Regions from separate parts of the Actinosynnema sp. CS-041913 genome, predicted to be linked through region 3. Evidence: riboswitches for the same ligand, from Rfam matches in the RefSeq annotation. Region 3 holds a riboswitch; each other region holds the start of a gene.
The links. A riboswitch is a leader RNA that binds a small molecule or an ion and turns the genes downstream of it on or off. The one in region 3 is predicted to bind S-adenosylmethionine.
Positions count from the first base shown of each region.

Region 1: linked by a shared signal. The riboswitch ahead of thrC (threonine synthase) and the one ahead of ACQPZF_RS32945 (aminotransferase class V-fold PLP-dependent enzyme) in region 3 are both predicted to bind S-adenosylmethionine.
Region 2: linked by a shared signal. The riboswitch ahead of ACQPZF_RS03805 (methionine ABC transporter ATP-binding protein) and the one ahead of ACQPZF_RS32945 (aminotransferase class V-fold PLP-dependent enzyme) in region 3 are both predicted to bind S-adenosylmethionine.

Region 1 is NZ_CP192037.1:1,591,122-1,595,387, reverse strand. It holds gene ACQPZF_RS07825 (sulfite exporter TauE/SafE family protein) at 1-229, opposite strand, end outside; gene rpsT (30S ribosomal protein S20) at 481-741, shown strand; gene holA (DNA polymerase III subunit delta) at 918-1,898, opposite strand; SAM riboswitch class I at 1,996-2,109, shown strand; gene thrC (threonine synthase) at 2,121-3,383, shown strand; gene ACQPZF_RS07805 (hypothetical protein) at 3,503-3,955, opposite strand; gene ACQPZF_RS07800 (DNA internalization-related competence protein ComEC/Rec2) at 3,979-4,266, opposite strand, start outside.
Region 2 is NZ_CP192037.1:759,894-764,159, forward strand. It holds gene ACQPZF_RS03795 (transglycosylase family protein) at 1-872, shown strand, start outside; gene rsmA (16S rRNA (adenine(1518)-N(6)/adenine(1519)-N(6))-dimethyltransferase RsmA) at 882-1,757, shown strand; SAM riboswitch class I at 1,847-1,939, shown strand; gene ACQPZF_RS03805 (methionine ABC transporter ATP-binding protein) at 2,136-3,146, shown strand; gene ACQPZF_RS03810 (methionine ABC transporter permease) at 3,143-3,826, shown strand; gene ACQPZF_RS03815 (MetQ/NlpA family ABC transporter substrate-binding protein) at 3,852-4,266, shown strand, end outside.
Region 3 is NZ_CP192037.1:7,355,379-7,359,644, forward strand. It holds gene ACQPZF_RS32935 (RluA family pseudouridine synthase) at 1-333, opposite strand, end outside; gene lspA (signal peptidase II) at 330-956, opposite strand; gene ACQPZF_RS32945 (aminotransferase class V-fold PLP-dependent enzyme) at 961-2,277, opposite strand; SAM riboswitch class IV at 2,319-2,433, opposite strand; gene ACQPZF_RS32950 (potassium/proton antiporter) at 2,551-4,032, opposite strand; gene ACQPZF_RS32955 (DUF167 domain-containing protein) at 4,179-4,266, opposite strand, start outside.

The DNA of each region.
Region 1 (4,266 bases), 3.5 Mb from region 3:
CGTAGGTGGTGACCGCGGAGGCCGTGCCGATCACCGACGCCACCTTGTTGGTGGCCAGCGCGTACAACGGCTGCCCACCGGGCCCGACGAGGAGCAACGCGGGCAACTGGATCAACCCTCCCCCACCCACCACGGCGTCAACCGCTCCGGCGAGCGCGGCGGCGAGGCAGAGGAACAGCAGGCCGGCGAGGGTGACCTGGCCGAAGCCCGGCCAGTCGAGAGCGGTCATCACCCGTTCAGCTTAATCGGACACGCGTACTGTTTAACGCGACGTTCACCACGCCGACGCGACCGCACAAGGCTCTGTCACGAGCCGGCGGCGGGCGAGCGTGAGCACCGGGTTCACGGTCGGATGAGCCGCCCTGATACCCTTCTCTGCCGTACCCGCGCGGCATTCCGCTATGGAGGAAACCCACCGTCAGGTGGGGCCGGTCACACAGCGCGGTACGACTCCGAGACCAAGGAAAAGGTGGCTTTCGCGTGGCGAACATCAAGTCCCAGTTGAAGCGGATCAAGACGAACGAGAAGGCGCGCCTGCGCAACAAGGCCGTCAAGTCGTCCCTCAAGACCGCCATCCGCAAGTTCCGTGAGGCCGCCGAGGCCGGCGACAAGGAAAAGGCCACCGCCCTCGCCCGCGAGGCCTCCCGCAAGCTCGACAAGGCGGTCACCAAGGGCGTGATCCACGCCAACCAGGCCGCCAACAAGAAGTCGGCGCTGGCCAGGCGCGCCAACCAGATCTGAGTCTGGACTTCCGACAGCGCCGCTCCCTCACCCGAGGGGGCGGCGCTGTCGCGTTCAGGCACCGTCGCCCCTGAGCGTTGTCGCGCTCGGACGCCAACCTTTTTCGGACGCCGACCCATTCGGGCAGCGCCCCAACACAGACCGCGAGCGCGAACGACAAACGTCGCGACGGAACGTCAGCGACGACCGTGAGCAGCGACGATCTTCAAAACCGCCCGCTCCAACGCGTAGCCGGAGTCCGCCGCGGCACCCTTGACGTCGGCGTTCAGATCCGCGACCACGGACATCACCGCCGCCAGGCCATCGCCCTCCCAGCCCCGGGCCTGCCCCTGCGCCTTCTTCACCTTCCACGGCGGCATGCCGAGTTCGCCGGCCAGCTTGAACGGGTCGCCCCGCCCCACCGCCGACACCCGTGCGATGGTCCGCACCGCGTCGGCCAGCGCGTCCGCCACCAGCACGTGCGGCACGCCGAGCTGAAGCGCCCAGCGCAACGCCTCCAACGCCCCGGCCCGGTCGCCCATCACCGCCTTCTCGGCCACCGCGAAGCCGGTCACCTCGGCCCGCCCGCGGTGGTAGCGGTGGACAGCGTCCGCGTCGACCTTGCCACCCGTGTCGGAGACCAGTTGGGACGCCGCCGCCGCGAGTTCCCTCAGGTCCGACCCGACCGCCTCGATCAGCGCACCCACCGCCTCCGCGTCGGCCTTGCCGCCCGCCGAGCGGATCTCGTTGCGGACGAACGCCTCACGGTCCGCCTGCTTCGTCAGCTTCGGGCACTCGATCACCGAGGCCCCCGCCTTGCGCAATGCCGTAGGAAGTTCCTTGGCCGCTTTGCTCCGCCCGCCACCGCTGTGGATGACGACGAGCGTCACCCCGTCGGCAGGCGCCTTGGCATAGGCGATGACGGCCTCGGCGATCTCCTTGCCGATGTCCTGCGCCGCCTCCAGAGCGACCACCCGCCCCTCGGCGAACAGCGACGGGCTCACCAGTTCGGCCAGCTCAGGCGGGGTGAGGTCAGTCACTTTGACCCGAGTCAGGTCGGCCTGCGAATCGGCTTCGCGAGCCACGTCCAGCGCCCTGCGCACAGCGCGCTCGACCAGCAACTCCTCCTCGCCGACGACCAGTTGTACGGAGTCTGGAGTGACTGCGGACGCGCTCACGACACCGATCCTCCCACGCCGCCGACAGCGTCCGGATGGTGGACGCATCTGGCTGCGGGTCGAGATCGTGCCGTAAGTTCGAGTCACAACCGAATACCGCTCATCCAGAGGGGCAGAGGGATCGGCCCGAAGAAGCCCCGGCAACCTGTCGCACAGCATCCGCTGGCGACCATGGTGCCAATTCCGACCCGCGACGCGGGAAAGATGAGGAGATACCTCGCGATGACTGCTGTGAGTGCGCCCTCGGCCACCACCTCCTTCAACCTCGGTCCGGCTCGCGCCCTGTCGTGTCGTGAGTGCGGCCACGAGACCCCACTCGCCCCGGAATACGCCTGTCTCGAGTGTTTCGGGCCGCTGGAAGTCGCCTACGACTTCGGCCGCGTCCGCCGCGAGGACATCGAGGCGGGCCCCCGGTCGATCTGGCGCTACCGCGGCCTGCTCCCGGTGCCCTCGAACGTCGAGTCGCACCCCAACACCAACCCCGGCCACACCCGCCTCGTCGAGGCCGACCGCCTCGCCAAGGCACTGGGCGTGCGCAAGGTCTGGGTCAAGGACGACACCGGCAACCCCACCCACTCGTTCAAGGACCGCGTCGTCGGCGTCGCCCTCGCGGCAGCCCGCGAGCTGGGCTTCAAGGTCCTCGCGTGCCCCTCCACCGGCAACCTCGCCAACGCCGTCGCCGCTGCGGCGGCCCGCGCGGGCTGGCAGTCGGTCGTGCTGGTCCCCTCCTCCCTCGAACAGGCCAAGATCCTCATGACCGCCGTCTACGGCGGCAACCTGATCACCGTCGACGGCAACTACGACGACGTGAACCGCCTGGCACAGGAGCTGGCCGCCGAACACGAGGACTGGGCGTTCGTCAACGTCAACGTCCGCCCCTACTACGCCGAGGGCTCCAAGACCCTGGGCTACGAGGTGGCCGAGCAACTGGGCTGGCGGCTGCCCGACCAGATCGTGGTGCCCATCGCGTCCGGCTCGCAACTGACCAAGGTCGACAAGGCCTTCCGCGAGTTCGGCGAACTCGGCCTGGTCGACGCCACCCCGTACAAGGTGTTCGGCGCCCAGGCCACCGGCTGCTCCCCGGTGTCGGCGGCGTTCAAGGAAGGCCACGACGTGGTCTCCCCGGTCCGCCCCGACACGATCGCCCGCTCGCTGGCGATCGGCGCCCCCGCCGACGGCCCCTACGTGCTCGACGCCGTCCGCCGCACCGGCGGCGCGATCGAGGACGTCACCGACGAGGAAGTCGTCGAAGGCATCCGCCTGCTCGCCCGCACCGAGGGCATCTTCGCCGAGACCGCCGGCGGCGTCACCGTGGCGACGGCGAAGAAGCTCATCGAGACCGGCCAGTTGGACCCCGACGCCGAGACCGTGCTGCTGATCACCGGTGACGGCCTCAAGACCCTCGACGCCCTAGGCGACCGCGTCGGCCCCCGCGCCAACGTGCCGCCGTCCGCCGAGGCCGTGTTGAACGCCCTCAAGGACTGACCGGGGCCCACGACCGGCTCATCCGCCACGACCGCCTGCCGAAGGCCGTTGGCGGGTGAGCCGGTCACCCGGCCGGCACGCTCACGAGGCTCCGCGGTGATCACGCGGATGGGCAGTGATCACAAGGCGATGCGGGACGAGCGCAACCAACCACTGCGCGGGAACGAGTTCAGCTCGGGCAGCACATAGGGACCGACCTCCTCGGTCTCGGCCCGCCAGGCCGTGAGCTGTTGTGGCCACGGCGCGGCGGACTTGTGCCCGTTGTACCGATTGGCGCGCCAGTCTTCCGGCGGGATGGTCAGGTCGTCGTCGAACAAGGTGTCGGCGATCTGCTGATAAGCCTCCTCGGGCGACTTCACCTCCATGGTGCGGACGTAGTTCGTGACCGTCGCCCGCGCCACGATCGCCCGTCCGCCCGCACTGATGTCCTGGCAGAGGTAGAAGGTGAACGCGGGCCGCAGTTCGTCGCGCGGCCAGGGATGGGCGACGTAGCCGGGCTGCCACAACGCCCAACCCACCTCGCGCGGCGCCCAGCCGGTGTGCAGTCGGATCCACGTGTCGTCGTTGCTCATTGGTTCTCTCCCTTTCGGTGTGTTCAACGGCTGTTCTTCAGCGGATCGCCCCGACGGACGACCCGAGGCCCCTCCGGACCTGGTAAGACGGCGGTGTCACCGTCCCGATCTGTGCGCAGCACCAGCACGCCCTGGCTCGCCAAGGCGTCGACCAGCACCCCGCTGGGGTGGCCATAGCGGTTGCCCGCCCCGACGCTCACCAGCGCGACTCGTGGCCGCACCGCCGCGAAAAACGCCGGCGACGAAGAGCGCGACCCGTGGTGCGGCACCTTCAGCACATCGGCCCGCAGGTCGACGTGGTCGCCGAGCAG
Region 2 (4,266 bases), 2.7 Mb from region 3:
AGGTCGGCGACGGCGGGAAGATCTCGCTGGACCGCGGCCGGCTGGTGAAGATGACGGTCGACGGCGAGCAGCGCGAGGGCTGGGTCCGCTCCGTCACCGTGGACGAGGCGCTGGACCAGCTCAAGGTGAGCGACGAGGGAGCGTGGCTCTCCCACGACCGCGGCATGGCCGTCCCGCTCGGCGGGCTGGCGCTGGAGGTCAAGAGCCTCAAGACGATCACGCTGTACGACGGCGGCAACGAGCCCAAGCAGCTCCAGACGACCGCCGTGACGGTGGACGAGCTGATGAAGGCGCAGAACCTCGCGCTGGGGCCGGACGACAAGCTCGAAACGGCCGCGGACCTGCGCATCACTAACGGCGCCGAGGTCCACATCAGCCGTACGGGCGTGTCCGTGATCAACGCGACGGAGGCCGTCGAGCCGCCCGTCGAGGAGATCCGGGACGACTCGATGATGAAGGGCCAGAAAGAGGTCGTCGAGGCGGGCGAGCCCGGCGAGCAGATCGTCACCTACCGCGTGACCATCAAGAACGGCAAGGAGACCGACCGCGAGAAGCTGGGCGCGAAGGTCACCAAGGAGCCGAAGGCCAAGAAGGTCAAGGTCGGCACCAAGCTCCCGCCCGATGGCGAGGTGTGGGACCGGCTGGCGCACTGCGAGGCGACCGGCAACTGGGCCATCAACACCGGCAACGGCTACTACGGCGGGCTCCAGTTCAACAAGGGCACCTGGGACGCCTATGGCGGCGCGCAGTACGCCGCCTACCCGCACCAGGCGACTCGTGAACAGCAGATCGCGGTGGCCACGAAGCTCCGCGACGCCCGCGGCGGCTACTCCGCATGGCCCCACTGCCAGCAAAAACTAGGCCTGCCGTAACTTCTCACTGTGACTGAAGCTTCGTCGTCGGCCGGGCCTGGGAGTGCGCTCCTGGGCCCGGCCGATGTCCGTCGGCTGGCCGCCGAGTTGGATATCCGCCCCACCAAGAAGTTGGGGCAGAACTTCGTGCACGACCCCAACACGGTGCGCAAGATCGTGTCCGCAGCAGACTTGACGCCCGACGACGTGGTGCTGGAGGTCGGACCGGGCCTCGGATCGCTCACCCTGGCGCTGCTGCCGTCGTGTCGGGAGCTGGTGGCCGTCGAGATCGACCCGGTGCTGGCGGGGAAGTTGCCGCGGACCGTCGGGGAGCGTGCGCCGGACCTCGTGTCCCGGCTGACCGTGGTCGAAGCCGACGCGATGCGCGTCACGGCCGACCGGTTCCCGACGCCGCCGACCGCGTTGGTCGCGAACCTCCCGTACAACGTGGCCGTGCCGGTGGTGCTGCACCTGCTGGCCGAGCTGCCGTCGCTGCGCACCGGCCTGGTGATGGTGCAGTCCGAGGTGGCGGACCGGATGGCCGCCGGGCCGGGCAGCAAGGTCTACGGGGTGCCGAGCGTGAAGCTCGCCTGGTACGCCGACGCCCGCCGGGCCGGGCCGGTGTCCCGGTCGGTGTTCTGGCCGGTGCCGAACGTGGACTCCGCGCTGGTCGCGTTCACCCGCCACGCGCCGCTGTCCACAGTGGACCGGAAGGTGCTGTTCTCCTTGGTGGACGCGGCTTTCGCGCAGCGCCGCAAGACCTTGCGCGGCGCGCTGGCCGGGTGGGCCGGCTCGGCCGCGGCGGCGGAGCGGCTGTTGGTGCAGGCAGGGGTGGATCCGGGCGCTCGGGGGGAGCAACTGGGCGTCGGAGAATTCGTCCGGATAGCTGAGGCTTCCTCGCCGTAACGGCCGATGATCTTTCGGCCGAAAGTGTGATTTGACGAACGATCCTTATGCGGGCTTGCGTTCAAGCCGGTGCGTCAGGTGTACTCGTGCTGCCATCCCGAGCGGCCGAGAGACCTGGCTCTACGACGCCGCAGCAACCACCTCCCCATGGAGGCAGGTGCTTCAGCCAGGATCGATGGAGGATCACGTGCCCAGGATGCTGCTCACACGCAGGCGAGTCGTCGACCACGGCCGCCGCACCGTATCGGGCTGTCGCAGCTAACGCTCGCCTAGGCGCATCTTCGAGTCCTCGCCGTCCTCTCGGACACCTTTCTTGAGCTGGCTTTCGGACGCGCACGCCATGAGCGTGCGCTGCCGCGTGCAGTCGTGGAGCGAAACGTGATCACTGTTGAGAACCTCACCAAGACCTTTCCCGGGAGTACCGGTCAGGTTCGCGCGCTGGACGGCGTGAACCTGGACGTCGCCGCGGGCACCGTCCTCGGCGTCGTCGGCCCCAGCGGGGCGGGCAAGTCCACGCTGGCCCGGTGCGTGGCCCTCTTGGAGCGGCCCGACAGCGGCGCGATCCGGGTCGACGGCACCGACCTGGTGTCCCTCGGCGGTCCCGCGCTGCGGGCTGCCCGCCGGCAGATCGGCGTTGTCCCGCAAGGGGATTCGCTGCTGCGCCAGCGCACCGCCGCGGGCAACGTGGCGCTGCCGCTGGAGTCGGCGGGCGTGCCCGGACCGCAGCGGCGCACCCGCGTGGCCGAGCTGCTCGACCTGGTCGGCCTGACCGACAAGGCCGGCTCGTACCCCGACCAGTTGTCCGGCGGCCAGCGCCAGCGGATCGCCGTGGCGCGGGCCCTCGCGGCCAGCCCGTCCGTGCTGCTGGCCGACGAGCCGACCTCCGCCCTGGACCCCGACACGACCGGCTCGGTGCTCACCGTGCTGGACCGCGCGCGGGCCGAGCTGGGGGTGACGGTGCTCGTGGTCACGCACGACATGGGCGTGGTCCGGAAGATCTGCGACGACGTGGCGGTGCTGGACGGCGGGCGCGTGGTCGAGCACGGCAAGGTGCTGGACCTGGTCGCCGACGCGTCCTCGCGCACGGCCGCCTCGCTGCTGCCCGCCGTGGACCAGAACCCGGCGGTGGACGCCTCGTTCGACCGGGTCGCCGACGTGGTGCTGGTCGGGTTCGCCGCGGTCGGCGCGCTGCTGCCGGAGGCGACCAGCCGGTTCGGCGTGGAACTCAACCTGTTGGGCGGCGGTTTGACGCGACTCGGCGAGACCCCGGTGGCGCGGTTCCGCGTCGGGTTGACCGGCGAGCGCGCGGATTCGGCGTTGGAGTGGATCTCGGAGGCGGGTGGCGCGGTGCGCCGGACGCCTGCGGGTCCTCAAGGAGTAGCTGCGTGAGGTCTGCCACACCCTGGTCCATCGTGTTCGAGGACTTGCTGGTCTCCACCGGCCAGACCTTGTACATGGTGGGCGTCTCCACCCTGATCGCTGTGCTGCTCGGCATTCCCCTCGGCGTCTGGCTGCAGCTCACCGCACCCGGTGGGCTGCGGCCCAGGCCCGTGGCGCACAAACTGCTCGGTTTCGTGGTCGACCTCGGCCGTTCCATGCCGTTCCTGGTCCTGCTGGTCGTGCTGACCGCGCTGACCAGGCTGCTGCTCGGCACGAGCACCGGACCGACCGCGGCCATCGTGCCGCTGGCGGTCGGCGCCATCCCGTTCGTCGGCAGGCTCGTGCAGAACGTCCTGTCGGAAGTGCACGTCTCCGTGGTCGAGGCGGCGGTCACCACCGGCGCCTCCACGGTGCGCATCGTGCGCAGCGTCCTGCTCCGCGAGTCGCTGCCCGCGTTGGTCAACGCGATCGGCGTCACCGCGATCGCCCTGCTCGGGTACTCCGCCATGGCGGGCGTGGTGGGCGGCGGCGGCCTCGGCGACCTGGCCGTGCGGATGGGCTACCAGCGCTTCAACGACCGCTACCTGTGGGCCACGGTCGTCGCCCTGGCGGTCATCGCGACGTTGATCCAATTCATCTCGAACCGTGTCGCGCGCGGCGTGGACCGCCGTCGGCACGCCTCTGTGTGACCTCGTTCTCTATTAAGGAAATCCCATGCGTATTCGTGCTGCCCTCGTCGCCGTGCTGCTGACCGCGGTCGGCTGCGGAAGCGGCCAGACCGGGGGCGCCGCGTCGGACCCGAACGCGGCCCTCAAGGTGGGCGTCAGCCCCGTCCCGCACGCCCAGGTGCTGAAGTACGTGGCGGAGAACCTCGCCGCGGAGAAGGGCCTGAAGATCGAGGTCGTGGAGTTCACCGACTACGTCCAGCCGAACACCGCGCTGGTGGACGGCTCGCTCGATGCGAACTACTTCCAGACCGTGCCGTACCTGGAGACGTTCAAGGCGGAGAGCGGCGCGACGCTGGAGTGGATCGGCCCGGTCCACCTGGAGCCGCTGGGCGTGTACTCGAACAAGCACAAGAAGCTGACCGACCTGCCGTCCGGCGCGAAGGTCGCGGTGGCGAACGACG
Region 3 (4,266 bases):
CGGGCCGGTCCAGCCGGGACTGGGGTGCACGGCCACGCCGACCGGCTTGTCCACCACGATGATGTCGTCGTCCTCGTGCAGGACCTCCAGGCCCTCCACGGCGATCGCCTGCACCTGCACGGGCCGTTCCGGCTCGGGCAGCGTCACCTCCAGCCGCGACCCGGCCACCAGCCGGTCGGACTTGCCCGCGGGCTGCCCGTCCAGCACGACCGCGCCGGACTCGGTGAGCGACGCCACCACCGTCCGGGACAGGCCGAGCAGCTTCGCGAGCCCGGCGTCCACCCGCATCCCGTCCAGGCCGTCGGGCACGGGCAGCGTCCGGTAGCCGCTCATGCGCCCTTCCCCGCGGACTTCTTGTCCACCCGCGTGCCGTCGTAGTCGCGCTGGAGGATCGCCATCAGCACGATCACCCCGCCGCCGACGCAGATCGCGGAGTCGGCGATGTTGAACGCCGGGAAGAACGCGCCGTAGGGCTCGACGACCGAGATGAAGTCCACGACGTGCCCGCGCAGCGGTCCGGGACCGCGGAACAGCCGGTCCACCAGGTTGCCCAGCGCGCCGCCCAGCACCAGGCCCAGGCCGATGGCCCAGCCGACCGACCGGAGCTTGCGGGCGATCCACAGGATGAACCCGACCACGCCGCACGCGACCAGCGCGAGGATCACCGTCCAGCCCGACGCCAGGCCGAACGCCGCGCCCGAGTTGCGCAGGAACGACAGGTACACGAGGCCGCCGAACAGCTCGACCGGCTCCTCGCCCTCCAGCGTCGCCACGGCGACGATCTTGGTCACCAGGTCCAGCGCCAACACCACCGGCGCGATCACCGCCAGCAGCGCCACCCGGCGCTTCGGCAGCGGCTGCCCGGCTCCGGCGTCGGTCGGGACGTCCGGCTCGACGCCCGACTCGCTGTTCGGCCCGGTGTTGGACTCTGTGCTCACCGGGCCATTGTCCAGCATCGCGTCAGCGCAGGAACGGCGGGAGCGCCCGGTCGTCGTCCACCGGCTCCCAGCGGCCGTCGACGATCCGGTAATCCGACCGCGGACCCTCGACCACGAGCGACCGCAGAGCCGCCACGAGCCGGTCCACGTGCCCGACCGTCGTGCCCAGCCCCAGCGACGCGCGCAGCGCCCGGTCGCCTTCGGCGAGCCGGTGCACGGCCACGTGCGCGCAGAACGCCCCGTCCCGCACCCCGATGCCGTGCTCGGCGGACAGCGCCGCCGCCAGGAACCCGGCGTCCTGGCCGCCGACCACGAAGCTCACCACGCCCACCCGGTCGTGCGCGGAGCCGAACAACGCCAGCTCCCGCACACCGGGAACGGTCGCGAGGCCGGCCCGGAGCCGGGACAGCAGCTCCCGCTCGTGCGCGACGGTCTGCTCCCAGTGCCGCCCCAGCACGTCGCACGCCACCGCGAGGGCGTGCACGCCCACCACGTTCGGCGACCCGGCCTCGTGCCGCTCGGGCACCGCCGACCACGCCACGCCCAGCCGGTCGCCGTGGTCGGTGACCCGTGCCGTCGCGCCGCCGCCGACCAGGTACGGGTCGGCGGCCTGCAACCAGTCCGCCCGCCCCACCAGCACACCGGCCCCGAACGGGGCGTAGACCTTGTGCCCGGACAGCACCGCGTAGTCCACGTCCAGCGCCCGCAGGTCCACCGGCCGGTGCGGGGCGAGCTGGGCCGCGTCCAGCGCGATCCGCGCGCCGTGCCGCCGGGCCACCGCCGCCAGCTCCGCCACCGGCCACACCTCGCCGGTCACGTTCGACGCGCCGGTCACCACGACCAGCCGAGGGCCCTCCGGCGTGGCGCGCAGCGCGCGGTCCAGCTCCAGCACCGCCGCGGCGGGCGTCGCGGGCGTGCGCAGCCGCCGCACGTTCGGCCCGCGCCACGGCAGCAGCGCGGCGTGGTGCTCGGTGTCGAACAACACCACGGACGTGCGCCGCGGCAGGCTGCGGGCCAGCAGGTTCAGCGAGTCGGTCGTGTTGCGGGTGAACACCACGGTGTCACTCGGCCGCGCGCCGAGGAACCGGCGCACCGAGTCACGCGCCTGCTCGTAGACGCGGGTGGACACCCGGGACGCGAAGCCCGCGCCCCGGTGCACGCTCGCGTACCAGGGCAGCAGCTCGTTCACGGCGTCCCGCACCTGCTCCAGGCAGGGCGCGCTGGCGGCGTGGTCGAGGTTCGCGTACTCGACGCGCTCCCCGGTGACCAGCGGCACGCGCAGCGCGGCGCCGACGACACGGGGCAGAGCGGCGATCGATCCGGGAACTGCGACAGTCACGGCAACCCTCCGACGGGTCCGGCGGACTCCGTGGCATGGGAGGCCCGCGCTTGCCCGACGCCCTGCGCGCCAGGCCAGGTCCTCATCGGGGGCACCCCACCGCGGTAGGAGGGTTGCCGGCCAGCTAGCCCGAGCTTCGCGCTGGCACTCATGACCTCGCCGCCGACGCTAGCCGACATCCGGCCGCCGGGTCGAGCGGCGTTCACATTCTGGGAGCGTCACGGCAGCCCGGCATCGCCCTTCAGCGCGAACCGCCCGGCCCGGCCGCTCGGATCACGGCAGCCCGGCATCGCCCTTCCAACGCGCGAACCGCCCGGCCCGGTCGACCGCGCGGATGCGGCGCTCGGTCGCCGTCCGGGCGGTCTCGGTGCACACCACCAGCAACTGGTCGTGCTCCTGCAACCGGGTGGTCGGCTCCGGCGTGAACCCCTGGTCGGCGCGCACCACGAGGCTCACCGACGCCCCCGGCGGCAGCCGCAGCTCGGACAGGTACACCCCGTGCAGCTTGGACCCGCCCTGGATGCGGACCTGGAGCAGCTCCGCGCCCAGCTCGTCCAGCGCCGAGGAGTCGACCTCGACCTCCGTGGCCTCCCCCGACCGCACCAGCTTCAGCCACCGGGCCAGCCACGGCAATGAGGTGCCCTGCACCACGGTCAGCACGATGACCAGCACGAACACCGCGTCCACGAGCTGCTGCGCGCCGGGCACCTGCTGGATGAGCGGGATGAGGGCGAACACGATCGGCACCGCGCCGCGCAGCCCCGACCACGAGATGAACACCTGCTCGCGCCACGGCACGCGGAACGGCAGCGCGGCGACCACCACCGACAGCGGCCGGGCGAGCAGCACCAGCACCGCGCCCGCCACCAGCGCCGGCACCAGCGCCTCCAGCAGCCGGCCCGGCGAGGCGTACAGGCCGAGCAGCACGAACAGCCCGATCTGCGCGATCCAGCCCAGGCCCTCGGCGAACGACAGCGTGTCCGACCGGTGCGGCAGCCGGGCGTTGCCCAGGACCAGCGCGGCGATGTACACGGCGAGGAAGCCGGACGCGTGCGCGAGGTCGCCCACCGTGTAGGCCAGCAGGCAGACCGCGACCGTGGCCAGCGGGTACAGGCCCGTCGACGGCAGCGCCGCCCGCCGCAGCCCGACGCCGCCGAGCCACCCGAGCGCGATGCCGATCGCCGCGCCCGCGACCAGCTCGTACCCCATCAGCAGCGGCGCGGTCCAGGTCACCGGGTCGGGCGAGGCGAGCAGCACGACCGCGATGTACACCGGGGCGTCGTTGATGCCGGACTCCAGCTCCAGCGGACCGATCAGCCGCTTGCCCACCCCGACCCCGCGCAGCACGCTGAACACCGCCGCCGCGTCGGTGGACGACAGCACCGCGCCCCACAGCAGGGCGGTGCGCCAGTCCAGGCCCAGCAGGTGGTGCAGCGCCAGGCCGGTGACGCCGATGCTGACCGCCACGGACACTGTGGACAGTGCGATGCCCAGGCCCAGCGCCGGTTTCACCGACGACCAGCGGGTCGTCAGACCGCCCTCGGTGAGGATCAGCACGAGCGCCGCCGTGCCCAGCGAACGGGTCAGGTCGGCGTCCTCGAACTGGATGCCGACCACCGCTTCGCCGAGCAGCACGCCGATGCCCAGGTACAACAGGAGCGAGGGCAGACCCAGCTTGATCGACACCCGCACCGCGATGACGGAGACCAGCAGAACCGCGGCGCCGATGCCGAGAACGGCAGTCACACCACCCACTCGACCTCCTGTTGTTCACTCGGTGGAGGTCATTCTCCCTGGTGACACCGATTTGGACTAATCCGGCAATCGTCACACCGCCGCCCGGCCCGTCGCGGCGGCCCGGCACCGACCGTCCACATCGGACCGCGGAGGCCGGGCGGGCGCTAGCCGTCCAGCAGGCGTGCCAGCCTTTCCCGCGCGTCCGGCGGGGCCGGGTCGACCTGCACGACCTTGTCCCGGCCGCGTTCGCCG